One region of the Trinickia violacea genome, then DNA from elsewhere that is predicted to be linked to it. Evidence: predicted binding sites of a transcription regulator. Region 1 holds the regulator's gene; each other region holds the start of a gene.
What was found. Region 1 encodes HrcA, which represses chaperone genes, less so after heat shock. Its sites were predicted from a motif close to TTAGCACTCNNNNNNNNNGAGTGCTAA; they were not measured.

Region 1 (10,558 bases):
GTAATCGATGATGCGCTGGTCGAAGTCTTCACCGCCCAGGAACGTATCGCCGTTCGTCGACAGCACTTCGAACTGCATTTCGCCGTCCACGTCCGCGATTTCGATGATCGAAATGTCGAACGTGCCGCCGCCGAGGTCATACACCGCGATCTTGCGGTCGCCCTTTTCGGCCTTGTCGAGACCGAACGCGAGCGCTGCCGCCGTCGGCTCGTTGATGATCCGCTTCACTTCGAGACCGGCGATGCGGCCTGCATCCTTGGTGGCCTGGCGCTGGCTGTCGTTGAAGTACGCGGGAACCGTGATCACAGCTTCGGTGACCGGCTCGCCGAGGTAGTCTTCAGCGGTCTTCTTCATCTTGCGCAGCACTTCCGCCGAGATTTGCGGCGGCGCGAGCTTCTGGTCGTGCGCTTCGATCCAGGCGTCGCCGTTGTCAGCCTTGATGATCTTGTACGGCATCAGGCCGATGTCCTTCTGGACTTCCTTCTCTTCGAAACGGCGGCCGATCAGGCGCTTCACCGCGAACAGCGTGTTCTTCGGATTGGTCACCGACTGGCGTTTCGCAGGCGCGCCAACGAGGATTTCGTTGTCGTCCATGTAGGCGATGATCGACGGCGTCGTGCGAGCGCCTTCCGAGTTTTCGATCACCTTGACCTGATTGCCTTCCATCAGCGCCACGCAAGAGTTCGTGGTGCCGAGGTCGATACCGATGATTTTGCCCATTTTTTCCTAATCTCCTAACTTTTGATCGCTTTGGGGCGAGCCTTGTCTGGTAAGGCTCGCCGCCCGAAATTCAAACCTGCACTCAACATAAGTGCGCCTGCATCGTTTTCAAGACCCTGAATGCGATGCGGTCTTTAATTTTTTTCAATCGCTGACGGCAAGGGCGCGCATTTTCTCACGCCGGGCATCGACAGGGATCTGCCCCATGCGGAACCCATTCGCGACAAACGGGGACAGATGCACGAACGCCGCTTATTTCGGCTGCGCGACGGTCACGAGCGCCGGACGCAGGACGCGGTCAGCGATCACGTAACCCTTCTGCAGCACGGCGACGACGGTGTTCGGCTCCTGCTCGGCCGGCACCATCGAAATGGCCTGGTGGCGATGCGGATCGAACTTCTCGCCGACCGGGTTCACCACCACGACGCGCCCCTTTTCCATCGCGCTCGCCAGCTGGCGCAGCGTGAGATCGACGCCTTCGCGGACCTTCGTCAAATCGCCCGTCGAATCGGCGAGCGCGGCTTCGAGACTGTCCATCACCGGCAACAGGCGCTCGGCAAAGCTCTCGATGGCGAACTTGTGAGCCTTCTGCACTTCCTCGTGCGCACGGCGGCGCACGTTTTCGGTTTCCGCCTTGGCGCGCAGGAAGCTCTCCTGCAGTTCGACGATCTTGGCCTGGGCGTCCGCCAGCGCGGCCTCGGGGCTGGCCTGCGGCGCGGCCTGCTCGGCGGCGGTTTCAGGCGTCACGTTTTCGGCTGCCTCGTGCACGGCCTCGTCGGCCGTCTTGGAGTTCTGAGTCGATGGATTGTCTTGCGTGTTTTCCATGTCGCTGAAAGTCGTCTAGAAGAGTGAATCCGAGGCGCGACGGTGCGGGATCTGTCAGGCACCGTTTTGCCGCCATAGTGTGTTGTAAGGGCGCAACATGATCATTGCGTGTCGCGGCTGCAAATAAGGGCTGAGAGGACGATTTCAAGGGCTTCCCAGCAACTTTCTGCACCGGCGCCGGGCACCCGAAATAGGCCGTTACATTGATTTCCGGTTCGCTATCACATCCACATTGAGCACTATTCGGGTTTGCCCTAAACTTCCCAGAAGGATCGAGAAAAAGGCACGTTAACCCTAACCTGCCACAAGCCGTTAAACCGCTGAATCGCCCGTTTCCGAATCGCTTTCCCAGGGGGAGTACCGTGAAACTGACCTTTGCAATAGCGGTGGTCGCGTTGGTACTCATCGCGGGAACCACCACCATCTGTATGTCCGGGGCCGTCAACGACAACACGACCGAATATGGCAGCGCGCACGCCACGTTCGAACAGTTGTTCAATCCCCACCTGAAAATTTGTCGATGACACGGCGGTCGCGCTTCGTCGGCCTGCCGTGCAACGCGGCGGCCGGCTCCCGGAACGTCTTGCGCCGCTCGAGTTCGGCTGCGCGCTTTTCCTGGCTATCCGCCGTCTCCGCATAAAGCGTCTGCGCGACGCTCGCCGGCCCGCGCACTTCGCAGATCCCCAACACCTGAACCTGCCAAACGATCCGCTCGATGTCGATTTCGACGAGATCGCCTACCCGCACGTCCTTGGCCGGCTTGACGGACACGCCGCCGATACGGACTCGGCCCTTTTCCACGGCGTCCGCGGCGAGCGAACGCGTCTTGAAGAACCGCGCGGCCCAAAGCCACTTGTCGATGCGCAATCGTGCGCCGGGTTCGGTCGAGATCTTGTAGTTCATAAGACTCATCTGGGCGCCGCCGCGCCGGAAACAAGCCGGTGCGGCAATCCGCGCCGGCAAGGAAGTTCGATCGATGTGGACGGCCTGTCCGCTCCGCCGCTTTTCGACACGTCGCGCTACATCACCGCGCTCAACGGCGACGACGCGTAGACCGGCCACCCCTGGAGGTTCTGCGCAACAATCTCGCCAAGGGCGGCGATCCACGCCGGCGACGCATTCAGGCACGGAATACGGTGAAACTCCTTTCCGCCCGCGTGCAGGAATTCGTCGCGCACCTCGAGGCCGATCTCTTCGATCGTCTCGAGGCAATCGGCGGTGAAGCCCGGACAAAAGACGTCCGCGCGCCGCACGCCGGCGGCGCCCAATTCCTTCAGCGTCGGCGCCGTGTAGGGCTGCAGCCATTCGGCGCGGCCGAAACGCGATTGGAACGTCACCCGGCATTCCACCGGGGTCAGACCGAGTTCGGCCGTCAGCAGCGCCGCGGTTTGCTGGCATTGATCGTGGTACGGGTCGCCGAGATCGAGCGTGCGCTTCGGGACGCCATGAAAGCTCAACACCAGCTTGTCGCCGGCCGGGAAATCCGGACTGCCGTGCGCCGCCCAATATTGGCGCACCTGCTCGGCAAGCGAGCGGATGTACGCGGGATGATCGGCGTAGTGGCGCACCGTGCGAATTTCCGGCTGATTGCGCATGCGCTTCAGCGCGGCGAAGGCGTCGTCGAACGCCGTCGCCGTGGTGGACGACGAGTACTGCGGGTACATCGGCATCAAGAGCACGCGTTCGGCACCCGCGAGCTTGAGCTGGTTGAGCATGGCGGGAATACCCGGCGTGCCGTAGCGCATCGCGTATTCGACGATCACGTGATACTCGTTCACGTTCAGCAACTGGCGCAGCGCTTCCACCTGCTTTTCGGTATAAACGCGCAGCGGCGAACCTTCCGGCATCCAGACAGCCGCATATTTCTTCGCGGACGCACGCCCCCGCGACGGCAGGATGGCCAGACGCAGAATGGCTTGCCAGACGAGCGACGGGATTTCGACGACGCGCGGGTCGGACAGAAACTGCGCGAGATAGCGGCGCACCGCGGACGGCGTCGGCGCATCGGGCGTGCCGAGATTGATCAGCAGCACGGCGACACGGTGCGACGCGGCAGGCTGCGACGGCAGCTCGAGGTCAAAACGCATAGGCAACAAGCAAAGGCGCGCTCGGCCCGTTGAGGCTGGCGGCAAAGCATCGGTTCAGATCCGGACCATTATAGCGGCGAGGTTTGCCGCGCATACTCGGCCTTTCGGCCGATTGGCAGCGCGCCTCGGCGCGAGGACACTACTGCTGGCTGAGCGCCATCGAAAGCAGGCGCGCGGTGATGTCGACGATCGGAATCACGCGGTTATAGGCCATCCGCGTCGGCCCGATCACGCCGAGCGTGCCGACGATCTTGCCGTTCACCTCGTACGGAGCCGTCACGACGCTCATTTGCTCGATCGGCACGAGATTCGATTCGCCGCCGATGAAAATCTGCACGCCTTGCGCGTGGCTCGACACGTCGAGCAACTGAAGGAGGCTCGTCTTTTGATCGAAAACGTCGAACAGCTTGCGCAGCCGCGCCATGTCGGACGACAGGTCCGCCACTTCGAGCAGGTTGCGCTCGCCGGAAATCAGCACCGTCTCGCCGGTGTCCGTCTCGTCCGTGCTTGCGGTAACGGCCGCGTGCATCAGCGTCGTCATGTCGCCGCGCAGCTGGTCGATCTCTTCGCGCAGGCGCCGGCGCACGTCGTCGAACGAGAGGCCCGCGAAATGGGCGTTGATGTAATTGGACGCTTCCGTGAGCTGCGACGGCGAGTAGTCGCGCTGCGTCGCCATGATGCGGTTCTGCACGTCGCCTTCGGGCGTCACGATGATGAGCAAGATGCGCTTGTCGGACAAGCGCATGAACTCGATCTGCTTGAACACGTGGCTGCGCCGCGGCGTCAGCACGACACCCGCGAACTGCGACAGGTTCGACAGCACGCTCGCGGCGGCGGCGACCACCTTTTGCGGCTCGCCCGCCTGCAGCGTGGTCTTGACCGTCTGGGTGACGGCCTCTTCCTCGGCCGCCGACTCGATGGTCAGCATCGTGTCGACGAACAGGCGGTAGCCGCGCGGCGTCGGAATCCGGCCCGCCGAGGTGTGCGGGCTGATCACGAGACCCAGCTCCTCGAGGTCCGACATCACGTTGCGGATCGTCGCCGGGCTCAGCTCGAGCCCGGAATAGCGCGACAACGTGCGCGAGCCGACCGGCTGACCTTCGGCGATGTATCGCTCGACCAGCGTCTTGAGGAGGGTTTGTGCGCGTGGATCTAACATGACGCAAAATTTTAGCTTAACGGCGGCTGCCCCGCGAGCGCGTAGCCTCCGCGCCGTAACCGCTCGGACGCCTAAAATGTCATCAGGGCGTCACCATTCTAGCGACAAATCGATGCCGATCGCACACGCGACACGCATAACCGGCCCCCAAGAGACGCGCGACGACGGTTCTTTTCAATCCGCACCTATGGTGTAATGCCGGCATGGAAATTGGCAGCCAGTTCAAGACCGTTGCGCTCGTCGGGCGCAGCAACACACCGGCCATCAGCGAGCCGCTGATGGCGCTCGCCGCGTGCATCGCAAAGCGCGGGCTGGAGGTCGTCTTCGAAGCGGAGACGGCGCGCGATATCGGCGTGACAGGCTATCCGGCGCTCACCCCCGCGGAGATCGGCGCGCGCGCGGACGTGGCCGTCGTGCTCGGCGGCGACGGCACGATGCTGGGCCTCGGCCGGCAGCTGGCGCCGTACAGGACGCCGCTGATCGGCATCAACCATGGGCGGCTCGGCTTCATCACCGATATCGCCGCGGCCGACATGCAGCAAGTCGTCCCGCAGATGCTCGCAGGCAGCTTCGAGCGGGAAGAGCGCTCGCTGCTCGAGTCGAGGATCATGCGCAACGGCGAGCCGATCTACCACGCGCTCGCGTTCAACGACGTGGTCGTGAACCGCAGCGGCTTTTCCGGCATGGCGGAATTGCACGTCTCGGTGGACGGCCGCTTCATGTACAACCAGCGCTCGGACGGGCTGATCGTCGCAACGCCGACCGGTTCGACCGCCTACGCGCTGTCGTCGCAAGGGCCGATCCTGCATCCGCAGCTGGGCGGCATCGTGCTCGTGCCGATCGCGCCGCACGCGCTGTCCAACCGGCCGATCGTGCTGCCCGACGACAGCAAGGTCAGCATCCAGATCATCGCGGGTCGCGACGTCAACGTGAACTTCGACATGCAATCGTTCACCGCGCTCGAGCTCAACGATACGATCGACGTGCGCCGTTCGCGCCATACCGTGCCAGTCCTGCATCCGGTCGGCTACAGCTACTACGCGACGCTCAGAAAGAAGCTGCACTGGAACGAGCACCCGTCGCTCGACAACGACTCGCTCGAGTAACTCCACGACCCTCCATGCTCCGCCACCTCTCGATACGCGACTTCGTCATCGTCGCCGCGCTCGATCTCGAATTCGATCGCGGTTTTACTGTTTTCTCAGGTGAAACGGGCGCCGGCAAATCGATCCTGATCGACGCGCTCGCGCTGACGCTCGGCGCCCGCGCCGACGCGAGCGTCGTGCGCACCGGCCAGAGCCGCGCCGACATCACCGCCGAATTCGCCACCCACGAGCAGGTCGAGCGCTGGCTCGAAGAGCAAGCGCTCAGCGATAGCGGCGACGGCGACAGCGAGGACTGCGTGCTGCTGCGCCGGGTCGTCGATGCGAATGGACGCTCGCGCGCCTTCATCAACGGCACGCCGGCCACGCTCACGCAGTTGCGCGAAGTCGGCGAAATGCTCGTCGATATTCATGGCCAGCACGCGCATCAGTTGCTGATGCGTCCGGACGCGCAGCGCGACTTGTTCGACACCCACGCCGGGCTCACCGCCGCGGCAGCCGGCGTCATGCGCGCACACCGGGGATGGCGCGACGCCGCGCACGCGGTCGAACTGGCGCAAACGCGCGACCGCGAACTGCAACTGGAGCGTGAGCGGCTCGCGTGGCAGCTCGCCGAACTCGACAAGCTCGCGCCGCAGCCGGGCGAATGGGAAGAGATCGGCGCCGAACACCGCCGGCTATCGCATTCGGCGAACCTGATCGAAGGCGTTCAGGGCGCGCTCAACGCGCTGTCCGAATCGGACGATGCGATGGTCGCCCAGCTCGGCTCGATCGTGTCGAAGCTGCGCGATCTCGCCGAGATCGATCCGGCGCTCAACGACGCCCTGGCGTCGCTCGAACCGGCCGAAATCCAATTGCGGGAGGCGGCCTACTCGCTCACGCACTACGCGCAAAGGCTGGAGCTCGATCCGGACCGCCTCGCGCAAGTCGACAAGCGGCTCGACGCGCTGCATTCGATCGCGCGTAAATTCCGCCTGCAGCCCGAGACGCTGCCTGAAGAACACGAAGCCCGCCGCGCGCAGTTGGCGGCGCTCGACGCCGCCGCCGATCTGGACGGACTGCGCGCTTCCGAAGCCAAGGCGAAGGAAGCCTATCTCGTCGAAGCGAAGGCGTTGTCGAAAGCACGCGCGAAGGCGGCGAAGGCGCTCGGCGCGGCAGTGACGACGGGGATGCAGGAATTGTCGATGGCCGGCGGCAGCTTCGAGGTCGCGCTCGTGGCGCTGACCGAAGGCGGCGCCCATGGCCTGGAGCAAATCGAGTTTCGCGTCGCCGGCCACGCGGGCGTGCCGCTGAGGCCGCTCGCGAAAGTGGCGTCCGGCGGCGAACTGGCGCGTATCAGTCTCGCGCTCGCGGTGATCGCGAGCACCGCGAGCCCAACGCCGACGCTGATTTTCGACGAAGTCGATACCGGCATCGGCGGAGGCGTCGCCGAAGTGGTCGGACGCCTATTGCATCAGCTCGGCCACGACCGGCAGGTCCTGTGCGTCACGCACTTGCCGCAAGTCGCGGCGCGCGGCGACCATCATTTCCAAGTGGCCAAGGCCGCCGATAGCAACGGCGGCACGGTCAGCACCGTCTCGCCGCTCGACAAAGCCAGCCGCATCGAGGAAGTCGCGCGGATGCTCGGCGGCCTAGAAATCACCGCCACGACGCGCAAGCACGCGAAGGAAATGCTGACGGCTTAGTACAACCTAGAGGCGTCGCGCTCGCAAAGACCGCGCGCCGCCCCGTTCAGCCAAACACCCGCTGCCAAAGCCGCAACACCGCCGCCTTCTCGTCGGCGACGCGCTCCGGCACGACCCGCGCAGTCTCCATCCCGTCCAGACGCAGCTTGTGCTGCATCTTCCGATACGTCCGGTACGCGCCGCCCACGGTCTCCGCCTCTTCCGGGCTCATCAGCCCAAAGCGCGACACCTCGCGCAATAGCGCGATATTGCCGGTGTTGCGGATCATCTCCGGATGCCGTTGCGCGTGCAGCAGCACCCAGTACTGGACGATGAACTCGATATCGACCATCCCGCCGCGATCGTGCTTCAGGTCGAACAATTCGGTGCGGTTCGGGTGACCTGCATGCACCCGTTCGCGCATCGCGACGATCTCCGCGGAGAGCGGCGCGGCTTCGCGCGGCGTCGTCAGCACCTGCTCGCGGATCGCCTCGAATTGCGCGCCGATTTCGGCATCGCCCGCGCAAAAGCGCGCGCGCGTCAGCGCTTGATGCTCCCAGACCCACGCGGTGTTCGCCGCGTCGCCCTCGCGCAATTGGTAGCGGCGGAACGCGTCGAGGTCGGTGATCAGGAGGCCCGATTCGCCGTTCGGCCGCAAGCGCAGGTCGACGTCGAACAGCGTGCCCGCGCCGGTCGCCGTCGTGAGCCACGTGATGAGGCGTCGCGTGAAGGTGGCATAGACGTCGGCGGCTGCGTCGTCCGGGTCGTCGTAGAGGAAGATCAGATCGAGATCGGACGCGTAGCCCAGTTCCTTGCCGCCGAGCTTGCCGTAGGCGATCACGGCGAAGCGCGGCACCTCGCGATGGCGCTTCGCCAAGTGCTTCCAGACGGCTTCGATCGTCACGTCGAGCACCGAATCGGCGAGCTCCGACAAGCGATCGCTGACATGCTCGACCGACAGCTTCCCGGCCAAATCGATCAGCAGGATACGGAACACCTCGGCCTGGTGCGCGTGGCGCAGCAGGTCCATCTGCTGCTCGACATCGGCCGCCGCTGCGAGCCGCGCGCGCAGCGACGTCTTGAACTCCGCCCAGTCGAACGGGCTCGCGATCGCTTCGTCGTCGAGCAGTTCGTCGAGCAGCTGCGGATGGCGGATCAGATAGCCCGCCGCCCAGCGCGACGCGCCGAGCACCGCGAGCACGCGATCGAGCGCCGCCGGATATTCATTGAGCAGCGCCAGATAGGCCCCGCGCCGGCCGATCGCTTCGAGCAAATCGAACAGGCGCGCGATCGTTTGGCCGCGCTTTTCGGCGGGCTCGAGCGAGGAAGCGGCTTCGAGCGCGCGCTTCGCGATCGTGTCGAAGCGTTGGCGGCTCTTCTCCGGCAGCCCCGCATAGCGCGACGATTGCCAGACCGCGCGCATGCGCGTGAGCAAATCGGCGGGTTCGCCGAAGCCGAGTTCGGCGAGGCGTTCGAGCAGCGTGCCCTCGGCGCTGTCGTCGTCGAGCGCGCTGCTCCAGACCCAGGCGGCCGTGCCGTCCTCCGCCACGCCGCAGCCGCCGTCGCCGCTCACCTTATCGGCGAAGATCTGATCGAACTGCGCTTCGACCATTTCCCGGTAACCGTCGAGTTGCGCCATCAACGCCGCGTAGTCGGAGAAACCGAGCGACGCGGCGAGGCGCGCGCGCTCGTCGGGGTCGACAGGCATCGCGTGAGTCTGCGCGTCATTGCGGTACTGGAGCCGGTGCTCGAGCACGCGCAAAAACTTATAGGCATGCGTGAGATCCGCGCAAACCTTAGGCGCGATCAGACCGCGCGCCGCCGCATGGCGCAGCACGGCAAGCGTCGGACGAATCCGGAAGCCGGCATCCTGTCCGCCGCGGATCAGCTGGAACACTTGCGCGCTGAACTCGATCTCGCGAATGCCGCCGCGGCCGAGCTTGATGTCGTCGGCCTTGTCGGGGCGCATCGTCGCGCGGCGCTGCGCTTCCTGGCGAATCTGCAAATGCAGCGCGCGGATCGCGCCGATCACGCCGAAGTCCAGATAGCGCCGGTAGACGAACGGCTTGACGAGCGCGTCGAGCTGCGTCGCGAGCCGTTTGGCGGCGGCGCTCTCGTGCTCGGAGACGAGCCGCCCCTTGATCCACGCATAGCGCTCCCATTCGCGGCCCTGCACGTAGAAATATTCTTCGAGCATCCCCAGGCTGCATACGAGCGGGCCCGAATCGCCGTTCGGGCGCAGCCGCATATCGACGCGGAACACGTATCCGTCGGACGTCACTTCAGCGAGCGCACCGATGAGCCGCCGCCCGAGCCGCGTGAAGAATTCCTGCGTCGCGATGGCCGAACGCGTGCCGCCCGCGGTCTCGCCGTCGTCCTCGTAGACAAAGATCAGATCGATGTCGGACGACGCGTTCAGCTCGCGCCCGCCGAGCTTGCCCATCCCCACGACGCCCAGCGAGAGCCGCTCGCCGCCGGGTCCGCGCGGCTCGCCATAGAGCGCTTCGAGCTCCGCCGACAGCACTGCGAGCGCGCGTTGGATGGTCGCTTCGGCCAGGTCCGTCATCGTGCCGGTGACTTCGGCGACATCCCCATGCCCCGCGAGATCGCGCTCCATCACCGCGCAGAACACCTCCGTGCGCAACTGGCGCAGCACGCGGCGCAACGCGTCTTCGGCGAGCGGGGCATCAGCCGTGCCGCCTTGCTCGGCGATGAGCGCATCGAGCCGCGCGTCGATGCGCTCCCGGGTAAGCGGCTCCTTGGCCCAAGCCGCGATGCGCGAGGCCAATTCCGGACGGGCCGCAATCGCCCGCGCCGCATAGTTCGAATAGCTGGAACTCAGGAGGGAGACATCAGTCATGAATTACTCGGAAGCGCTTGTTGATTCACGCATCAGACGGACCGGTTTAGCGTTGCGCCCGCCTCTTGCGACGATTTGAAATCGTGGTGAAACTGGGTAAGCAATCAGGTTCGCAATGTCCGTGTAACAAGGCGTAGCCG
Region 2 (10,558 bases), 230 kb from region 1:
TGGCGACGTCGCACGTCACGGGCAGCCCTTCGGCCTTCGCCTCGCGCACGAGCGCGATGCCCGCCGCCGACGACAGATGCGACAGATGCACGCGCGCGCCGGTCACGCGAATCAATTCGAAAATCGTATGGAGTGCGATCGTTTCGGCCGACACCGGTACGCCCGACAAACCGAGCCGCGACGCCACCGCCCCGCTCGCCGCTACGCCGCCCTTCGCGAGATACGCGTCCAGCGGACGCAGCCACACCGTATAGCCGTAGGTGCTCGCGTATTGCAGCGCGCGCAGCATGACTTGCGTATCGACAATCGGATTGTCCGCCTGCGAAAAACCAATGCACCCGGACTCGGTCAGCGCGACCATCTCAGTGATGACCTGCCCCTTGAGCCCGACCGTCAGCGCGCCAAGTGGGTACACATGCGCCTGATTCAGATTGCGCGCGCGGTATTTCAGCATTTCGACAAGGCCGGGTTCGTCGAGCACCGGATCGGTGTCCGGCGGGCAGACCAGGCTCGTCACGCCGCCCGCGAGGGCGGCGGCCATTTCAGAGACGAGCGTCGCCTTGTGCTCATAACCGGGCTCGCGCAGCCGCGCCGATAAATCGACGAAACCCGGGGCCACATAGAGGCCCTTTGCGTCGACCGTCTTCGCCGCATTGAAATCGGCCGGCGCGGCGCCGATCGAAACGATCTTGCCCGCCGCAATAAATACGTCCGCCTGTTGTTCGGTGCCGGACGCCGGATCGATCAGCGTGCCGCCTTGGATATGGATCTTCATGCGCTGCCTTTTTTCTGCGTTGCTTGTCGCTTCAGTGCTCTTAACTGCGGCCGGGGTTCAGTCGTTGTTACCTGCGACGATGCCCATCACGGCCATGCGCACGGCAATCCCGAACGTCACCTGATTCAGGATCACCGATTGCGGACCGTCGGCGACTTGCGAATCGATTTCGACGCCGCGGTTCATCGGGCCCGGGTGCATGACGATCGCATCGGGCTTCGCGAGCGCGAGGCGCTCGGGCGTCAGCCCCCAGCTCTTGAAGTACTCCTGCGCCGACGGCAAGAGCGCCCCGCTCATCCGTTCGTTCTGCAAGCGCAGCATGATGATCACGTCGACGTCCTTCAGCCCTTCGTCGAGGTTGTGAAAGACGCGCACGCCCATCTGCTCGAGACCGCCCGGCAGCAAGGTACGCGGGCCGACCGCGCGCACTTCGGGCACGCCGAGCGTGGTCAATGCATGGATGTCGGAGCGCGCAACGCGCGAATGCAGGATGTCGCCGACGATCGCCACGCGCAGGTTCGTGAAATCGCGCTTGTAGTGGCGGATCGTGTACATGTCGAGGAGACCCTGCGTCGGATGCGCGTGGCGTCCATCGCCGGCGTTGATCACGTGCACGTGCGGCGCGCAGTGCTCGGCGATCAGGTACGGCGCACCGCTCGATGCATGACGCACGACGAACATGTCGGCGTGCATCGCCGAGAGATTGTTGATCGTGTCGAGCAGCGACTCGCCTTTGCTCGTCGACGACGCGTTGATGTTCAGATTCAGCACGTCCGCCGAGAGGCGCGTCGCGGCAATCTCGAACGTCGTGCGCGTGCGCGTCGAGTTTTCGAAGAACAGATTGAACACCGATTTGCCGCGCAACAGCGGCACTTTCTTGATTTCGCGGTCCGTCACGCTGACGAACTGTTCGGCGGTATCGAGGATGTGCGTGATGATCGAGCGCGGCAGGCCCTCGATCGTCAGCAGGTGCTTGAGCTCGCCGTTCTTCGTGAGCTGCGGGTTGCCCTTTAGAAAGCCGTGGCGAAAGCGCTCGCCTTGGGTGGCTTCGCCGGTGTTGTCGGCCAAGCCCTGGGTGACGGTGTTCATGATGTGCTGTGCCTGATTCAAACGTGTGCTTGACGTGATTCGCAAGTTGCCCGCGGCAGCCGAGTAGGCTGGCGCGCGCTGCGAGAGAGCGCTGCACCGCGTCCGTCCCGCGACTTGCTGCATTGGGAATTGCGTTGCCGCGTCACTTAAGCGCGTGCTTCGGTGTGAAACGTAAGGTGTCCGTCGTCGCCGCGCGCGAGCACGAGCGTCGTGTCGGCGCCCACCTCGACCACGCCGCCGACGAAGCGCGCGGCCACCGGCATCTCGCGTCCGCCGCGATCGGCGAGCACGGCGAGCTCCACGGCTGCGGGACGTCCGTAGTCATACAGCTCGTTCAAGGCGGCACGCACGGTGCGGCCCGTGTACAGCACGTCGTCGACGAGGACGATGCGGCGATCGTTCACGTCGAACGGCAGCGACGTCGGGCTTGCCTGGATATGCAGGCCCTTCTTCGCGTAGTCGTCGCGATGCAGCGCGATGTTGACGACGCCGAATTCGGCCGCGCCCAAATCTTTCGCGAGCCGCTCGACGAGCCACGCGCCGCCGCTGTAGATGCCGGCGAGCACAGGGCCATCCGCCGCGCCAAACGAAGCGCCCGGCGAACCGGGATACGCCGCGCGGATCTGCTCGAGCAACGCGCGATAAAGCGCCTCCGCATCAATGAAGCTCATGATCGTCGGAAAGTCCGTCCAGATATTGTTGAAGGATGATGCGAGCCGCTTCGGCATCGAGCATGTCGGCACGCGCAGCGCCCTGGCGGATATCGGCCTCCGCCTCGACCGACGAATAGCGCTCGTCGACCCAAGTCACAGGCAGATTGAAACGGCCGTTCAACTGATTGCCGAAACGCTTCGCGAGCTGCGTCATTTCGTGCGGGGTGCCGTCCGGATGGCACGGCAGGCCGACCACGAGCGCATCCGGCCGCCACTCGCCGATCAGCTTGCCGACCGCTTCGAAGCGGTATTCGCGATTGCGGTTTTGCAGGACGACGAGCGCGCGCGCATGGCGGGTGAGGGAATTGCCGATGGCGACGCCGATGCGCTTTTCACCGTAGTCGAACGCAAGCAGCGTCGCCTCACGTCCGACCACTTTGTTCATGCGTGACCTGCTTCGCCGGAAAGCATCGACAGCGTCACGCCGAGCAGCGCGAGCGCAGCCTCCAGGCGGTCTTCGGCGGGCACATCGAAAACGATTTTGGGGTCTGCCTCGACGGTGAGCCAGCCGTTCTTCGAGATTTCCTCTTCGAGCTGGCCTGCGCCCCAGCCGGCATGGCCGAGCGTCAGCAGAAAGCGTTCAGGACCCTTGCCGCTCGCGACGGCTTCGAGCACGTCCTTCGACGTGGTCATCTCGAGCCCGCCCGTCACCACCATCGACGACGTGTACGAGCTGCCCTCGACGGGCTCGTGCAGCACGAAGCCGCGCTCGGTTTGCACCGGGCCGCCGAAGTAGACAGGGACATGCAGGAGAGGCTCGATCTCGAGCTTGAGATCGATGCGATTGAAGAGCGATTCCAGGTCGATGTCGGTCGGCCGGTTGATGACAAGGCCGAGCGCGCCTTTCTCGCTGTGATCGCAAAGGTAGACCACAGTCCCTGAAAACGTGGGATCCACCATGTTGGGCATGGCGATCAGGAACTGATTGGTCAAATTGATGCGATCGGTACTCTTGGGCATGGTTCGAATTTTATAGCAAAGACGAGGCGGAATGGCCGACAAGACCGCGCGTCAGACGGCTTTTGCCTGGATTCACGGCTTGAGGGCGATACTGCACTCTATCACGCGCTTACGCTTTGCCCACGGCCGGTTCGGCGCGGCTCACACACGCCGGCCTAGGGTCGCGGCGAACCATGGCGGGAAAGCGTCGGAAAGATATGGAACGGCGGGGGCGCTACCGTGTCGCGTGGGAAGCGGAAGGCCCCTCGCGGCCGCGCTCGATCGCCTGCGTCAGCGCCGCAACCGCCTGCTGCGAATCGGGCGGCGCGACGCCGGCAGCCACCCGCAGCAGCATCGCGCGCAGCGCCTCGGTTGCCCGTGAAATCGACGCGCCGTCGGGCGCGTCGATCACCGCGCGCGAATGCACTTCGGGCGCCGCGGCGCCCGCGTGCGCACGGCGCCGCCACGCGAGACCCAGCGCGTCGGAAAGCAGCGCCACATGGCCGAGCCCGAGCGCGCACGCGGCGGCGCCGAGCCGGTACGCCGCGTCGCTAGCCAGGAGCGCGCCGCCGGCATCGTCTTTCGCGGTGCTCGCGTGTTTCGACAGCACGTCGATCGACGCGTCCGCGGTCTGCAGGAAATCCTCATACGCATTGGCGTTGACGCTCAATACGCCCAGTTCACGCGTGAGCGACACATGACCCGTCGCCTGCTGTTCCGCCGCAGCCGCGCCTGCCTCCCACAACGCCTCGGAAGCCTGCGTGCCGGCGACGTGCCAGTCGACGGTCAAGCCGTAGTCGTTGAGCAGCGCGACCTGGTCCGCGTCTTCGGCGGCGGCGCCGTAAAGCGCGTAGTCGCGCCACAGGATCGCAAGCGACGCGCGCACGAACGATCGCGGCGCCATCGCAATGCCGCGCGCCTGGTCGGCGAGGAGCAGATTGCAGCGCGCGTAGAAGCGCTTGGCGTCGCCAGCGCCCGACTCGGCCCGGCCGCTCGCGCGCAACGCCTTCGAACAGCCGGCAGCCAAACGCCAGACATCGTAGGGATCGGGGCCCGCGAGCTCGGCCATGCACGCCTCGATTTCGTCGAGCGCGCTTTGCGCCGCCGAGTGGCCGCGCAATATGAAGAGCAGCGCGGCCTCGTAGCTCGCCCTCAAGAGCGCAAGCCGTTGCGCGGGCACCGCCCGCAACGTTGCCGGCGGGATCGGCCGGTGGGCGAGCGCGAGGTCTTCGTAGGCGACTTCGAACGCGTGCGTATGCTGCGCGAGGCGCACGCTCAGCTCGCGGTAGTGATCGAACAGGGTCGCGGAACACGCGAGCTCGCGCAGATTGCGCCGCTCGATTGCCGCCTGAAAGTCATAGAGCGCGATGCCGAAGCGCCGCGCGAAGTCGCCGCCGGCAAACGGCGACGCGAGCACGAGCGTGTCGGCAAAACGCTGGGCCGCGTGCCAGCCGGCCTGGCGCAGCGCCGCGGCCGCGTGGATCAGCGGGGCGGTGATGTCAGCGTGCGCGCTGAATCCGCGTTGCGCGTCGATCAGCGCCGTCTCGGCCGCGCGCACCGCCGCGCCGCGCGGATTCGGCAGCGCTTCGAAACTCGCGGGAACGGCGGAACCCTGTGTCATAGGCATGCGATACGACCACTCTCGGACCGCGCCTTCGTGGCGCGGACAAGCTGACGTGCCGTGCGGCGACGCGGTTTGACGGATACGGCCTGCGGAATCGACTCTCCAGCAGACCGCCTCGATGGTGAAACGAACAGCTGCGGCGAAAATGCGAAAGCATCAGCGCTTGACGGGGGGCGCGCACAACGTATGCGCCCGGCCGCCGCTTGGCGCCGAACCGATCAGATCTGGACCATCTCGAAGTCTTCCTTGCGCGCGCCGCATTCAGGACACGTCCAGTTGATCGGAACGTCTTCCCAGCGCGTGCCCGGGGCAATGCCTTCTTCCGGCAAGCCGGCTTCTTCGTCGTAAATCCAGCCGCAAATCAGGCACATCCAGCTTCTATATTCCATTCTTATGCCGCGTCGAAAAATCCGTTGATCAAAGAGCCATGATGGTACCGTTTTGGCGCCCGGCTCGCTAGCAATCCAGCCCCTAACGGGCCTGGCGCGTTCGACTCGGGCGATCAGGATCAAATACGGAAAAAACGGCGCAGCACGCAAATTAAGCCGCATAATTGAGCCACCCGCACGCTATGTGCCCGCTTAACACCGCAGGTCCATGGCGAGATCTACCCTTCTTCCACACCGTTCATGTCCAGCGAGACCCTTCCGATCGTCCTTACCTTTGGCCTGTCCGACCCGACCGGCGGTTCCGGCTTGCAAGCCGACCTGCTGACGCTGGCGAGCATGGGCTGCCACGGTGTCTCCGTGCTCACCGGCTACACGGTGCGCGATTCGGCGAGCTGCGACGAAGTCACTGGCCTCGATCCCGATACGGTCGCGACGCAAGCGCGGATGCTGCTGGAAGACATGCCGATCGCCGCGTTCAAAATCGGGGCCGCGACGCGTGCCGAGGTGGTGAGCGCGATCGCCGAAGTCGTCGCCGACTATGACGACATCCCGCTGATCCTCGCCCCCGATTTCACGCTTGACGACGAGCACGTGCTCGCAGCCGACGAACTGCGCGAATCGATCGCCGATTTGCTCGCGCCGCAAACCACGCTGCTCATCGCCGATCACGCCACGCTGCTCGCGCTCGCTCAACCGGACGGCGATGCCGATACGCCGACGCTCGACGCGGCGATCTCTCACCTGCTGTCGCAAGGCGCCGAATACATCTTGTCGACCGAGACCGGCACGCACCGGCTCGTCAACACGCTCTTCTCCGAAGACGGCCAATTGCGGCAGGACATGTGGGATCGCCCACCCCATCGCATCATGGGCATCACCGACACGCTCGGCGCAGCGATCGCGGCATTGCTCGCGAATGGCCAGGAGCCGGCGGAAGCGGCGCGCGAAGCGCAGGAATACCTGTATCAGGCGGCGCGCAACGCGTTCCGCCCTGGGATGGGCGCGTATCTGCCGGACCGTTTCTTCTGGGCGCGCAACGACGAGGATGAGCAAACGCCGCCTGCCAGCGAGCCTGATGCGCCACCGGGCGAAGCTCGGCATTGAGCGCACTCGCACGTAACGTACAGACGTAAAAAAACCCGCATCGCTGCGGGTTTTTCTTTGAGGGTACGCGCCTCGCGACGCGCCCCTCCATGCATTTCCAGCCGGGCCGCGAGCGCGGCCCGACACGGAATTTACATGTCCATGCCCATGCCGCCCATGCCGCCGGGCATGCCGCCAGGCATCGGAGCATCTTCCTTCGGCAGCTCGGTAACGGCTGCGTCGGTCGTCAGCAGCAGGCCTGCCACCGATGCCGCGTTTTGCAGCGCGGTGCGCGTGACCTTCGTCGGGTCCACGACGCCGTCTTCGACCAGGTCGACGTATTGGCCGGTGGCTGCGTTGTAGCCGAAGTTGCCCTTGCCTGCTGCAACTGCTGCCACCACGACGCTGGCTTCTTCGCCGCCGTTGATCACGATCTGACGCAGCGGCTCTTCCATCGCGCGCAGCACGATCTTGATGCCGGCGTCTTGGTCGGCGTTCGCGCCCTTCAGGCCGACGATTGCCGAGCGAGCGCGGATCAGCGCAACGCCGCCGCCTGCCACGATGCCTTCTTCAACGGCTGCGCGCGTGGCGTGCAGTGCGTCTTCGACACGTGCCTTCTTTTCCTTCATTTCGACTTCGGTCGCAGCGCCGACCTTGATCACTGCCACACCGCCGGCCAGCTTGGCCACGCGCTCTTGCAGCTTTTCACGGTCGTAATCCGACGTCGCTTCTTCGATTTGCGTGCGAACTTGCTTCACGCGCGCTTCGATGTTCTTCGCTTCGCCAGCGCCGTCGATGATCGTCGTGTTTTCCTTGCCCACTTCGATGCGCTTCGCTTGGCCCAGTTCAGCCAGCGATGCCTTCTCGAGCGTGAGACCGGTTTCTTCGGCGATCACTTGGCCGCCCGTCAGGATCGCGATGTCTTCGAGCATCGCCTTGCGACGATCGCCGAAGCCCGGAGCCTTGACCGCAACGGTCTTCAGGATGCCGCGGATGTTGTTGACCACGAGCGTAGCCAGCGCTTCGCCTTCGACGTCTTCTGCGATGATCAGCAGCGGACGGCCAGCCTTCGCGACTTGCTCGAGCACCGGCAGCAGATCACGGATGTTCGAAACCTTCTTGTCGTGCAGCAGCACGAACGGGTTTTCGAGCACGGCGACTTGCTTTTCCGGGTTGTTGATGAAGTACGGCGACAGGTAGCCGCGGTCGAATTGCATGCCTTCGACGACGTCCAGCTCGTCCGACAGCGACTTGCCGTCTTCGACCGTGATCACGCCTTCCTTGCCGACCTTGTCCATTGCTTCAGCGATGCGATCGCCGATCGACGTGTCGCTGTTCGCCGAGATCGCGCCGACTTGTGCGATTTCCTTGTTGGTCGTGCAGGGCTTGCTGATCTTGCGCAGCTCTTCGATCGCTGCGGTGACGGCCTTGTCGATGCCGCGCTTCAGGTCCATCGGGTTCATGCCCGATGCGACGTACTTCATGCCTTCGCGAACGATCGATTGTGCGAGGACCGTAGCGGTCGTCGTACCGTCGCCGGCGTTGTCGCTGGTCTTGGAAGCCACTTCCTTGACCATTTGCGCGCCCATGTTCTGGAGCTTGTCCTTCAGCTCGATTTCCTTCGCGACCGACACACCGTCCTTGGTGACCGTCGGGCCGCCGAAGCTGCGCTCGAGCACCACGTTGCGGCCCTTCGGACCCAGCGTGACCTTCACTGCGTTGGCGAGAATGTTCACACCCTCGACCATCTTGGCACGAGCGGAATCGCCGAATACGACGTCTTTAGCTGCCATCTTCTAACTCCTTGAAATCTTTTGAGAATACGAACCGGGGCAAGTTACTTCTGGACGACTGCCATGATGTCTTCTTCGCGCATCACGAGCAGTTCGTTGCCGTCGACCTTGACGGTCTGGCCAGCGTACTTGCCGAACAGGACGCGATCGCCAACCTTCACGTCGAGGGCGATTTGCGCACCCTTGTCATCGCGCTTGCCGGGGCCGACGGCGAGCACTTCGCCTTGATCCGGCTTTTCAGCCGCTGCGTCAGGGATCACGATGCCCGATGCGGTCTTGGTTTCTTGATCCAAACGCTTCACGATGACGCGATCGTGCAAAGGACGAAGGTTCATACACACTCCTCTCTAGATTGAGACTGAAGAACGCTGAGTAAGCCCGCCCGGCAGAAGGCCAAGCGGAAATCTTGTTAGCACTCACGTGCAGCGAGTGCTAATTATATGGACGGGTTTTGACAAATTCAAGGCGGGGTGTCGAGATTCACCTAACTTGGAACTTTGTTCACTTAACTTGGAACCCGGCGCCTGCAGCGGAAACCCGTGAGATAAAATTTATCACATAAAATCAAATGGTTACATTTATCGCCTTACGCTTTCGCACCTCGGCAGAAGCGAAGGCGCGCCGAGTCTCGTACGATTTGAGCCACGTGGTAGCCCCCCGATCCAAACATAGGGAAATCCCGCAGATCCCATACAAATTTCATGGAAGTTCTGCAAGTCAGCCAAGAGCCTCCAGAGTCAGTCGGGCCTCGCGGGGCTGAAGACTGGCAGCGGCTTCAGCAGAAGGCGGTCGCTCGTCAAGCGTGGGGCACAAGCTGGCGCGAACGTCAGCAAACTTTGTCCTGCTTCATAACACCGATCCGTTCGAGATGCTGCGCACGCAGACCTTATCGCAGGCTGCTCTGGAGCACCCTTACCCCGCTGACAGTTTTCTGCGGTTCCGCGCAGACAGGAACGGAATAAATGAGGCGCTCGCACGTTTACGTCCTAGCGGCTTTTCGTGTTGAAGAATTGCAGACTCTCAGAGCTTTCCCCAGCCGCGCCAGCAGCTGGGGTGGTCCGCAAGGGAAGGAGGTGCCCTATGAAAGCTTCGCCGCAGTTGTCTGCCCGTGAATCACCCACCGCGCTCCTACGTCCACCGAAACCCCGTCGCCCGTTCCGCTTCACCCCGGTACATCTGCGCGCCGCCATAAGCGGCATCGGCCTCGCCGTGCTGTCGTTTGGATTCTCGATTGCTAGCGGGGAGCCGATTATTCCGCCGACATCGACAGTCGCTTCGACGGTTCCAACCAATCTTGATCTCAATCCGTACGGCATTGCTTTCGTGCCCAGCGGCGTGCCGTCGGGCAGCGCGCTGCAGCCTGGGGACGTTCTGGTGTCCAACTTCAACGCCGCGTCGAACCAGCAAGGCACGGGAACGACCATCGTGAAGCTTGTGACCGACAGCAAGCCGGTAACCTTCTTCCAGGGACAAAATCTGGGTCTCACCACCGCACTCGCGGTGCTCAAGAGCGGCTTTGTGCTGGTCGGCAATCTTCCGACCACAAACGGCGCGATCACCTCAACCGGCTCGCTATTGGTGATCAATCCGCAGGGCGGACTTCTCAGCGAACTGAAAGATCGAACTCTCCTGGACGGTCCGTGGGACATGACGGTCATCAGCGATCAGGGGTCGCAGGTCACCGCGTTCGTCTCGAACGTCCTGAACGGAACCGTGGCAAGGATCAATATCAGCATTGGCACGAGCGGCGCGACGCTCTTGATGAATAGCTCGCGCATCATTGCCTCCGGCTACATGCACCGGCCCGATCCCGCCGCGCTCGTTCTCGGCCCCACGGGACTGGCCTATGACGCTGCCCACGACGTGCTTTACGTCGCATCAACCGCCGACAACAAGGTGTTCGCAATCTTGGGCGCTGCGGCGCGCAAGCACGATAACGGTCCAGGAACGGTGATTTATCAGGATAATGATCACCTTCGCGGGCCACTGGCATTGGCGCTTGCGCCGAATGGAGATCTGGTGACATCGAATGGCGATGCGATCAATCCTGACCCGAACCAATCGAGCGAAATCGTCGAGTTTACGCCCAACGGGCAATTCGTCGCGCAGATGCAGGTCGACCCGACGCCAGGCTCCGCATTCGGCCTCGCATT
Region 3 (10,558 bases), 1.3 Mb from region 1:
TCCAGCTGAAGTACCACATGATCCACTCCTCTTTGATCTGATGTCCGGCGCGCGCGGCGCGGGGCTGCGCGCTGCGGTCTCAATACATCGAATGCTTGTTCTGCTCGAGTGCCTGATGCGTGACCTTGCCGCGCATCACGCGATACACCCAGCCGGTGTAGAGCAGCACGATCGGCAGGAACACGATCACCGCGCCGAGCATGATCTCGAGCGTCAGATGGCTCGACGTCGAATCCCACACCGTGAGGCTGCTCTTCGGATCGAGCGACGACGGCATGATGAACGGAAACATCGAGAAGCCCGCCGTCAAAATCACGCCGGTGATCATGAGCCCGGTTGAGATGAACGCGGTCTTTTCGAGGCGCGAGCCGGCGAGCACGAGCGCGAACAGACCGCCCACGATGCCGGCGACCGGCGCGACGATCATCCACGGATAGTGCGCGTAGTTCACGAGCCACATGCCTGCGCCGGCTTCGGCATTTTTGAGGAGCGGGTTCGCGACGGCATCGAGCGGCGCCGGGTTCGTGATCTCATAGCCGCCGATGACCGTCGCCACCAGCACGCCGGCGATCATGAAGAACACGACCGCCGCGAGCGACGCAATGCGCAGCGCGACAGAGGCGCGCCGCGCAATCGCGCCGTCGCTCTTCAGCTTCACGAACGCCGCGCCGTGCGCCACCAGCATCGCGACGCTCACGAGCCCGCACAGCACCGCGAACGGATTGAGCAACGCGAAGAAGCCACCGTGATACGTGACGCGCAAGTCGTTGTCGAACGAAAACGGCACGCCTTGGAGCAGATTGCCGAACGCGACGCCGAACACGAGCGCCGGCACGAAGCCGCCGATGAAGAGTGCCCAGTCCCACGCGCTGCGCCAGCGCGGATCGGCGCGCTTGCTGCGGTAGTCGAAGCCGACGGGCCGCAGGAACAGCGAGAACAGCACGAGCAGCATCGCGAAGTAAAAGCCCGAGAACGACGCCGCGTAGACGAGCGGCCAAGCGGCAAACATCGCGCCGCCGGCGGTGATGAGCCATACCTGATTGCCTTCCCAGGTCGCGCCGACCGTATTCACGACGATGCGCCGTTCCTCATCCGTCTTGGCGATGAAGGGCAGCAATATCGCGGCGCCCATGTCGAAACCGTCGGTGAGCGCGAAGCCGATCAGCAGCACGCCGATCAGCGCCCACCAGATCAGCTTGAGGGTTGCGTAATCCATGATGATTCTTTCCCTTGGTTAGACGCGTGACGCGTTACGCCGTGGTGCGGCCCGAGAGTGCCGCGCGATCGTGCTCGCTGAGTTCGTGGTGGTAGCGCCCCGTATGCAGCGACGACGGGCCGAGGCGCGCGTACTTGAACATCAGCGTGATCTCCACGATGAAGAGCGCCGTGTAGAACACCACGAAGCCGGCAATGCTCAGATACAAGTCACTGGGGGCAAGGCTCGACGCGGACAAGTGGGTCGGCAGAATGCCGGCGATCGTCCACGGCTGACGGCCGAGCTCGGCCACCACCCAGCCGAATTCCGCGGCGAGCCAAGGCAGCGGAATCGCCCACACGGCCCAGCGCAGGAACCAGCGCTTGTTTTCCTGCAGCAGCGTGCGCCGCGCGCAGAACCAGAACGCGGCGATGAACGTCGCGAGGAACAGCATCCCCAGGCCGACCATGATGCGGAACGAGAAGAACACGGGCGCCACAGGCGGAATCGTCTTCTTCGCGGCCTCTTGGATTTGATCCGGCGTCGCGTCCGTCACGTTCGCTGTGAACTGCTTGAGCATCAGGCCGAAGCCGAGGTCGTCCTTGTACTTGTCGAAGGTGGCGCGCGTGGCGTCGGTCGTATCACCTTCCTTGATCTTCTGCAGCGCGCCGTACGCGATCATCCCGTTCTTGATGCGGCCTTCGTGGTCCGCGATCAGGTCCTTGAGGCCGATCACTTGCTCATCGAGCGAACGCGTCGCGATGATCCCGAGCGCGTACGGAATCCGGATCGCGTAATCGGTGCGCTGCGCCTCCTGATTGGGGATGCCGATCACCGTGAACGCCGCCGGCGCGGGCACGGTTTCCCATTCGGATTCGATCGCGGCGAGCTTGACCTTCTGCACTTCACCGGTGTTGTAGCCCGATTCGTCGCCAAGCACGATCACGCACAGCGTCGACGCCAAGCCGAAGCCCGCGGCGATCGCGAACGAGCGGAGCGCGAACTGGGTGTCGCGCTTCTTGAGCAGATACCACGACGAGATGCCGAGCACGAACATCGAAGCCGTCACATAGCCCGCCGACACCGTGTGCACGAACTTCACCTGTGCGACCGGATTGAACACCACCTGGAAGAGACTCGTGAGCTCCATCCGCATCGTTTCGTAGTTGAACTCGGCGCCGACCGGATTGTTCATCCAGCCATTGGCGACGAGAATCCACAGCGCCGAGAGGTTGGAGCCGAGCGCCACGAGAAAGGTGACGATCAAGTGCTGGACTCTCGACAGCCGGTTCCAGCCGAAGAAGAACAGGCCGACGAAGGTCGACTCGAGGAAGAAGGCCATCAGCCCTTCGACGGCGAGCGGCACGCCGAAGATATCGCCGACGTAGTGCGAGTAGTACGACCAGTTCGTGCCGAACTGGAATTCGAGCGTGAGGCCGGTGACGACGCCCATCGCGAAGTTGATCCCGAAGAGCTTGCCCCAAAACTGGGTCATGTCCTTATAGATCTGCTTGCCGGTCATCACGTAGACCGCTTCCATGATGACGAGCAGCCAGGAAAGGCCGAGCGTCAGCGGCACGAACAGAAAGTGATACAGCGCCGTGATGGCGAACTGCAGCCGCGACAGGTCGACGACTTCACTGCTGAGCATGTTGAGCTCCTTGGGACGAAGGGGACGCCGGCACGGCGAGCAGCGCCTGTGCGACTGCGGCGGGAGACATCGACATGTGCTCCGCCTGCGGGTGATTGAAGAAAGCGTATTTGAGCGCCATCAGGAGCACGAACTTGATCGCGAGCACGACGGTGATGTCGCGTGCGAGCGTTGGGCCATGCACCCAGGCGGCGATGCGTGCCCTGATGCCACGTTTCGGCGTGGGCGGACGCGCTCCATGCGGCGGATTTTGATTGGAGAGTGTGGTGGTCATGATTGTTTAGGGACGATGCTGCATTGCCTTTTCAATCGGAATTGCCTAACGCCGCTCGCATTCTTTTTAAACCGGACGAGATATGTTCACTGACAGATTCGGCTAAACCCTTGGGAAATATTACGGTATGCGGAGGATAACCCTTAGGGGGCAGATGCGACAAACGGTCGCGAAGCTTTCATGGTTGCTGCGGTTTTTTCGGGGATTGTTGTCGCAGAGCAAAGGCTTCCTGTGGTAGAGCAAGAGACAGACGAAAAAAAGCCCGCCGTCGGAAGACGGCGGGCTCTCTACCCTCGAACCGGAAGCACGCCTGATCCGGCGCCCCGGTGGATTATGAGTATGCAGTCAGCGCCGCGCGCATTTTCTTCATTGCGCTCGCTTCGATCTGACGAATGCGCTCAGCCGAAACGCCGAATTCGTCGGCCAGCTCGTGCAGCGTCGAGCCGCCCGAACCGTCGTCTTCGACGTTTAGCCAGCGCGCCTCGATGATGCGGCGGCTGCGCGCGTCGAGCGATTCGAGCGCTTGGGCGATGCCGTCCGTCTGCAGCTTGTCGCGCTGTTGCGCGGCAAGCACGGTGGTCGGCTCGTTGTGCGAGTCGGCCAGATAGGCGATCGGCGCGAACGATTCCTCGCCGTCCTCGACTTGCCCTTCGAGCGCGATGTCGCCGCCCGAAAGCCGCGTTTCCATTTCCGTGACTTCCTCGCGCTTCACGTTGAGCTCTTTGGCGAGCCCTTCGATTTCTTCCGGCGTGAGCGAGTTCAAGCCTTGCTTATGGCTGCGGAGGTTGAAGAACAGCTTGCGCTGCGCCTTGGTCGTGGCGACTTTCACCATGCGCCAATTGCGCAGGATGTATTCGTGAATCTCAGCCTTGATCCAGTGCATCGCATACGAGACGAGGCGCACATTCTGTTCGGGATCGAAGCGCTTTACTGCCTTCATCAGCCCGATGTTGCCTTCCTGGATCAAGTCGGCGTGCGGCAGGCCGTAGCCCAGATAGTTGCGGGCGATCGACACGACGAGCCGCAGGTGCGACAGAACGAGCCGGCGCGCCGACTCGAGATTGTTTTGCTCGCGGAATTCGGTGGCGAACTGACGCTCTTCCGCAGCGGTCAGCATGGGAATCCGGTTGACGGCCTGGATATAGGCGTCGATGTTGCCGAGCTGGCCGGGCAGCATCGAGGATTGCGCGAGCGTCAGCGCACCTGCCGAATCGGCCTTGGCAGGCGCCGGGCTCAACATGCTCGGAAGGGTCATTGCGTTGCTCACTGGCGAAACTCCTTTGGAATCAGACAAATGCTTACTCAGAAAAGACTCCACGGTGGATGTTAGCACTCCGGGTCACCGAGTGCTAATACTTAGAGCGAGTAGGGTTGTCCGAGTTCCTATCGAAAATTAAATTTGATAGCTGATGTTACACCCGATTGTGGCCTGGAGTGCCTCGTGCAAATTGGGTGAGGATCGTTTGACGTCGCGGCAAAAGCTACTGTTTTTTCGGCTTTGAAGGAATTTTATTCTCAAAATGACGCATGCCAGGAATCTCCCGTAACATAAGATCGATTTCCATTGGAAACCGTCGCCGCAATATCCCTCGGAACGCATGTTCAACTAATTAGTTGGAGTGTTCGATGAAAAAAAGAAAGCCCTGGCGAGGCGCGTTGGCGCTCAAGGGAGCCGTACTTCTGACCCTTTGCGGCGCATGCTCCGCCGCGTCCGCCGACCAGTTCGGCGTGCAAATCGGGGGCGGGATCGCTGACCACGATGTGAAGAAAGCCGATCTCGGATTCGTCTGGGACCCGAACCTGACCTGGTGGTACATCGGCGGCTACCACTTCACGGTGGTCGGCGAAGCGCACGTCGAGTATTGGCACGCGGACGGCGCGAACATCAACAGCAACATCTACGCATTCGGCGCGACGCCCGTGTTCCGCTTCATTAAGGATTCCGGTGCGATCCGGCCGTTTTTCGAGGTGGGCGTCGGCGTGCGATTCCTGTCGCATCCGACCATTTCCAGCAACTACACGCTCTCGACGTCGTTCCAGTTCGCGGACATGGTCGGCATCGGCGCTCAGTTCGGCAGCCGCCAGCAGTACTTGGCCGGGTTTCGTTTTCAGCACATTTCCAACGCCGATATCAAACAGCCCAATCCTGGTATAAATTTCAGCCAGATTTATCTGCAATACAACTTCTGACGAGCGTGCCCGCTGAGCGGCGCCTCGAGGTATGGGAGCTGAGCGATGGCGGCAAAAGTGATCGAGGCGATTCGCGGGCTGGAGCGCGACCGGTTTCGTGCGATGGTCGACGGCAACGGGCAGTTGCTTGAAGAGTTGCTCTCGGAGAGCGTGAGCTTCGTTCATACGAACGGAAAGCGCGAGACGAAGCAGCAGTTCATCGACGCCATCACGGCGGGCCGTCGCCGCTATCGGCAGATTGAAGTCCAATCGCAGGATGTCGTGGTGGTCGGCCGCGAAACGTGCGTGGTGACGGGGCGCGCGCTGATCGAAATGGAAGCGAACAATGGGGCGCTGCTGTTTCCGATCGCCTATACGTCGATTCAGACGCAGCAGGATGGGCAGTGGCGGCTTGTCGCGTGGCAGGCCACGCGGTGCGCTGTCGAGTAACCCGGAGTGTGAGTTCGCTCGAAAAGCGGTCTTCTGGACCGCTTTGCCAGTTGGATCGCTGACTGGGGCGTTTTGCGCATCCCCAATCCAATTTCATCCCGGCGGCATGTCACGCCGCCGGGATGTATCGCACCGCTTGCCGCCTGTCTTGCTGGATGACTCTGTAATTACGCTGCGGCTCGTTCGTCGCCGGAATGCCACTCGCCGGGGCGCCGGCCGGCGCGATTCACGGCGCTGATGACGGCGTCGGCGATGGCGGTCATGGCGTCTTCATGCACGCCGACGCCATAGCGCACCGCTTGCTCCCCGACGCGGCACCCGACGAACACCGCCGTGCGCCCATCCGCCGCCGTCATGCTCTCGTACGACGACACCTCGATAGCCTGGCCCGCGGCCGTTGCCATCGCGCTCGCGATCGCCCGAGCGCGCGCCTCACCGTCGACGCTCGTGCCATGCTGCGCCGCGCCGGCGATCTCGCGATGCTGCCAATGCACGGCCGCTGCGCCGACGCGCGCGGCCGGGCCGCGCGTGTCGAAATACTCGCGCGCAAACAGCGCGCAGATCGCATCGCCCGACACTTCTTCACCCGACCGATCCGCCATGTCTTGCACGGCGTGGCTGAACTCGATCTGCACGCGGCGCGGCGGCGTGAAACCCATGCCGCGCTCGAGCAGATACGTGGTGCCACCCTTGCCGGACTGGCTGTTGACGCGAATCACGGCGTCGTAGCTGCGGCCGAGATCGGCGGGGTCGATCGGGAGATAGGGCAATTCCCACATCGCGTCGGGCTTTTGCTGCGCGAAGCCTTTGCGGATCGCGTCCTGATGCGAGCCCGAGAACGCGGTGAAGACGAGGTCGCCCGCGTACGGATGACGCGGATGCACCGGAATCTGGTTGCAGCGTTCGACGACGCGGCGCACGGCGTCGATATCGGAGAAGTCGAGGCCCGGGTCGATGCCTTGCGTGTAGAGATTCATCGCGAGCGTGACGAGGTCGACGTTGCCCGTGCGCTCGCCGTTGCCGAAGAGGCACCCTTCGATACGGTCGGCGCCCGCGAGCAGCGCGACCTCAGCGGCGGCCACGGCCGTGCCGCGATCGTTGTGCGGATGCACCGACAGCACGATGCTGTCGCGATAGCCGAGGTTGCGGTCCATCCATTCGATCTGGTCGGCGAACACGTTCGGTGTCGCGGCTTCGACCGTCGCGGGGAGATTGACGATCATCTTGTGATCAAGCGTCGGGCGCCAGACTTGCGCGACCGCGTCGCAGACCTCGCGCGCAAACGGCAGCTCGGTCATGCTGAACGTCTCCGGCGAGTATTGGTAGATCCAGTGGGTGCCGGGGCGCTTGGCCGCCTGTTCCTTGATAAGCCGCGTGCCCTCGACGGCCAGCGCCTTCACCTCGTCCTTCGACGCGTTGAACACGATGCGGCGGAACGACGGGCAGATCGCGTTGTAGAGGTGGACGATCGCACGCGGCACGCCTTCGAGCGCCTCGAACGTGCGCGCGATCAAGTCTTCGCGCGATTGCACGAGCACTTCGATCGTGACGTCGTCGGGAATGCGCTTTTCCTCGATCAGCTTGCGCACGAAATCGAAGTCGGTCTGCGATGCGGAGGGGAAACCGACCTCGATTTCCTTGAAGCCTATGGCGACGAGCATCTCGAAGAATTCGAGCTTCTGCGGGATGGTCATCGGTTCGATCAGTGATTGGTTCCCGTCGCGCAAATCGGTGCTCATCCAAATCGGCGCGCGCTCGATCGTTCGGCTCGGCCATTTTCGGCCGGTCAAGCGCACGGACGGGAACGGACGGTACTTTTCGGCAGGGTTGCGGAGCATGGTGAGCCTCGTTCGTCGGGTCGTCTGCGGGAGGCGGCGGGTCGAGCGGCTGGCTGACTCGGCCGGTGCGTCGCAACAGCGTTGCGCGGCGGTGGGTCTCGCGATCCGTCCGAACGGTATTCGGCCGAATGCTGACGACTACAGGTTGTAAAGGGACTGCGTTTGGGGTGAAACGGAAACTGCGGAGAAACTGCTGGGAGGACCGCGCAGGAGGCGCGCGGCGCTACGCCTGGCTTACGCTAGACGTAGCGATAGCGACCGCGCTAGGCGGCCGGAAGTAATTCGGAGGGAGTTCTGGAGGGAACACATAGTGCAGCCACTTTATGTCAGCGTGCTGCAGTGTGTCAATCCTTTGATTCGTCGTAAAAAATTTCCGGGGTGAGCCGGCGTGTGTTCAATCGCCGCGTTTCGCGACGCCCGCGATCACGTCGATTTGCTTGGCGACGGCCGACGGAACCGGCGTTTCGCCGCGCAGCACCGATTCGATCCACACCGCCGTCGTCGCCGCATCGCGCGCTTCGGGCAGGTCGACTTCGGGGGCGTCGGACGATGAGCGCTCCGGCGCGACGAGCATTTCGCAGACGCCGTCGTGCAGCCAGTCGATCTGCACTTGCCGGCGCGTATCGGCCACCGCCTCGCCTTCCGTGCCGCGCGCGAGCAGTGCGCCGCCGGTTGCCGCCTCCGGATGTCCGCTGAATAGCTTGGTGAGGCTTTCGCGATAGGGCGGATGCGTGTAGTTCACGAGCCGCAGCCCGGCTGGGGCGAAGGGCTGGAGAATCTTGACGAGCGTATGCGTCGAGTTGCGCACGCCCATGATCTGGCGCAACGCAAGCAGACGAGCGAGCTTCGGCGCGAGCGTCGCGATCGGCGCGAACGCGACGCGGCGGCGCGCGACCGCATCTTCGATCTCGCCATGCGTGCGCGCGGGCTCGATGCCGAGCTGCGCAAAAATCTCGGCGCTCGTGACGCGGCCCGGGTCGGCAGTGACGCCATGCACGAGCACCGGCACGCCTTCGCGTGCAAGCAAGAGCGCGAGCAGCGGCACGAGGTTCGGCTGTTTGCGCGCACCGTTGTAGCTTGGAATCGAGACGGCGACATGCTTGCTGTCGTGTACGTGCACCGGCTCGAACGACGCGTGCGCGGCGGCCAGCATCGCGGCCAGCTCGTCGGCGCTTTCGCCCTTCACGCGATAGGCGAGCAGGATCGCACCGAGCTCGAGGTCCGACACGCGGCCATCGAGCATCGCGCTGTAGAGCGCGTAGGTGTCCTCGGTCGACAGCGCCCGCGCGCCGTTCGGTCCGCGGCCGATCTCCTTGATGAAGCGGGCGCACGGAAAGGGGGCGGTGAGAGCGGTGTCGGCGGTATCGGTCATCGGGAAAGAAACGGCAGGGCGGCCGGCGGAGTTTGCGAGTCCGGCCACTGCTATGTGGCGCTATGCGGGAAGTGGGTCGAGTATCGCATGCTCACAACGCACTCGCACGATAGTTATAAACTTCCTCTTTCGCCGCCGTTCGTGCGGCGCTTCTTACTCAAGAACGACGGAGAACGGAATGAGCTACGTGTTTGCGCCCGCGCCGGTAGTCGCGGTGCCGATCGCTGGGTCCAGCGAGCAATTCGCGGTGCGCCGCATCTATTGCGTCGGCCGCAACTATGAGGCGCACGCGCGCGAGATGGGTCACGACCCCGACCGCGAGCCGCCGTTCTTCTTCAGCAAGCCGGCCGACGCGGTGCTGTATGTCGCGCCTGGCGCGACAGGCGAGTTTCCGTATCCGCCGCAATCGAAAAACGTCCACTACGAGATGGAGCTCGTGGCGGCGATCGGCAAGGCGGGCAAGGATATTGCGGCCGAGCGGGCGCTCGAGCACATCTATGGCTATGCCCTCGGCATCGACATGACGCGGCGCGATCTGCAAGCCGAAGCGAAAAAGCTCGGACGTCCGTGGGATACCGCGAAGGGCTTCGATCACTCGGCGCCGCTCGGTCCGATTCATCCGGTGTCCAAGGTCGGCCATATCGACCACGGCGCGATCTGGCTCACCGTCAACGGCGAAGAGAAGCAGCGCTCCGACCTTTCGCAGCTCATCTGGTCGACGGCTGAGACGATTGCGTATCTGTCGACGCTGTTCGAGCTGAAACCCGGCGACCTGATTTTTACGGGCACGCCGGAAGGCGTCGGCGCGGTCGTCAAGGGCGATTTGATGAAGGGCGGGGTCGACGGTCTGGGCGATTTCAGCGTGCGCGTCGTTTGAGCGCGCGTCCAGACCAGACCCAGGGAGACTCGATGAAGCTATACAGTTATTTCCGCAGCTCGGCGTCGTATCGCGTGCGCATCGCGCTGAATTTGAAGAATCTGCCGTACGACTACGCGCCGATTCATCTCTTGCGCTCGGGCGGCGAGCAACTGACGCCGGAGTACCGCAAGCTGAATCCGGATGCGCTCGTGCCGACGCTCGTCGATGGTGATGCCGAGATCCAGCAGTCGCTCGCGATCATCGAGTATCTCGAGGAGACGCATCCGAATCCGCCACTCCTGCCGCGCGCCGCGCTAGACCGTGCTTACGTGCGCGCGCTCGCGCTGCAGATCGCCTGCGAGATCCATCCGCTGAACAACCTGCGTGTGCTGAAGTATCTGAAGCACGAGCTCAAGGTGGACGAGGAGCCGAAGAACGCGTGGTACCGGCATTGGATCGAGGCGGGCTTCGGCACGTTCGAAGGACGGATCGCGAACGATTCACGCACCGGCAAGTTCTGCTTCGGCGATACCCCGACGCTCGCGGACCTCTGCCTCGTGCCGCAGGTGTTCAACGCGCAGCGCTTCAACGTCGATACGCAGCGCTATCCGACGATCCAGCGTATCTACGATCACGCGATGCAGCTCGAAGCGTTCGCGAAAGCGGCGCCTGGGCAGCAGCCGGACGCGGAGTGACGCAACGCTGACAACACGTTTCTCGCGGGCGTGGACGTAAAAAAGGCCAGTTCGA

Region 2: a site for HrcA is predicted at 8,815-8,841, ahead of groES (co-chaperone GroES). Genes of this name have one in related genera too.
Region 3: a site for HrcA is predicted at 4,447-4,473, ahead of rpoH (RNA polymerase sigma factor RpoH). Genes of this name have one in related genera too.

The regions. Positions count from the first base shown of each region.
Region 1 is NZ_CP040077.1:4,036,323-4,046,880, forward strand. It holds gene dnaK (molecular chaperone DnaK) at 1-720, opposite strand, end outside; gene grpE (nucleotide exchange factor GrpE) at 973-1,545, opposite strand; gene FAZ95_RS39380 (hypothetical protein) at 1,908-2,069, shown strand; gene FAZ95_RS18430 (RNA-binding S4 domain-containing protein) at 2,041-2,448, opposite strand; gene hemH (ferrochelatase) at 2,565-3,632, opposite strand; gene hrcA (heat-inducible transcriptional repressor HrcA) at 3,772-4,791, opposite strand; gene FAZ95_RS18445 (NAD kinase) at 4,995-5,897, shown strand; gene recN (DNA repair protein RecN) at 5,912-7,579, shown strand; gene glnE (bifunctional [glutamate--ammonia ligase]-adenylyl-L-tyrosine phosphorylase/[glutamate--ammonia-ligase] adenylyltransferase) at 7,626-10,418, opposite strand.
Region 2 is NZ_CP040077.1:3,802,315-3,812,872, forward strand. It holds gene FAZ95_RS17435 (dihydroorotase) at 1-775, opposite strand, end outside; gene FAZ95_RS17440 (aspartate carbamoyltransferase catalytic subunit) at 833-1,864, opposite strand; gene pyrR (bifunctional pyr operon transcriptional regulator/uracil phosphoribosyltransferase PyrR) at 2,011-2,535, opposite strand; gene ruvX (Holliday junction resolvase RuvX) at 2,522-2,962, opposite strand; gene FAZ95_RS17455 (YqgE/AlgH family protein) at 2,959-3,537, opposite strand; gene FAZ95_RS17460 (hypothetical protein) at 3,752-5,137, opposite strand; gene FAZ95_RS17465 (rubredoxin) at 5,359-5,529, opposite strand; gene FAZ95_RS17470 (hydroxymethylpyrimidine/phosphomethylpyrimidine kinase) at 5,770-6,633, shown strand; gene groL (chaperonin GroEL) at 6,765-8,405, opposite strand; gene groES (co-chaperone GroES) at 8,450-8,740, opposite strand; gene FAZ95_RS17485 (NHL repeat-containing protein) at 9,486-10,558, shown strand, end outside.
Region 3 is NZ_CP040077.1:533,078-543,635, forward strand. It holds gene cydX (cytochrome bd-I oxidase subunit CydX) at 1-19, opposite strand, end outside; gene cydB (cytochrome d ubiquinol oxidase subunit II) at 80-1,216, opposite strand; gene FAZ95_RS02305 (cytochrome ubiquinol oxidase subunit I) at 1,251-2,846, opposite strand; gene cydP (cytochrome oxidase putative small subunit CydP) at 2,833-3,120, opposite strand; gene rpoH (RNA polymerase sigma factor RpoH) at 3,452-4,387, opposite strand; gene FAZ95_RS02320 (acyloxyacyl hydrolase) at 4,747-5,310, shown strand; gene FAZ95_RS02325 (nuclear transport factor 2 family protein) at 5,356-5,739, shown strand; gene leuA (2-isopropylmalate synthase) at 5,907-7,577, opposite strand; gene ybiB (DNA-binding protein YbiB) at 7,972-8,949, opposite strand; gene FAZ95_RS02345 (fumarylacetoacetate hydrolase family protein) at 9,128-9,826, shown strand; gene maiA (maleylacetoacetate isomerase) at 9,859-10,503, shown strand.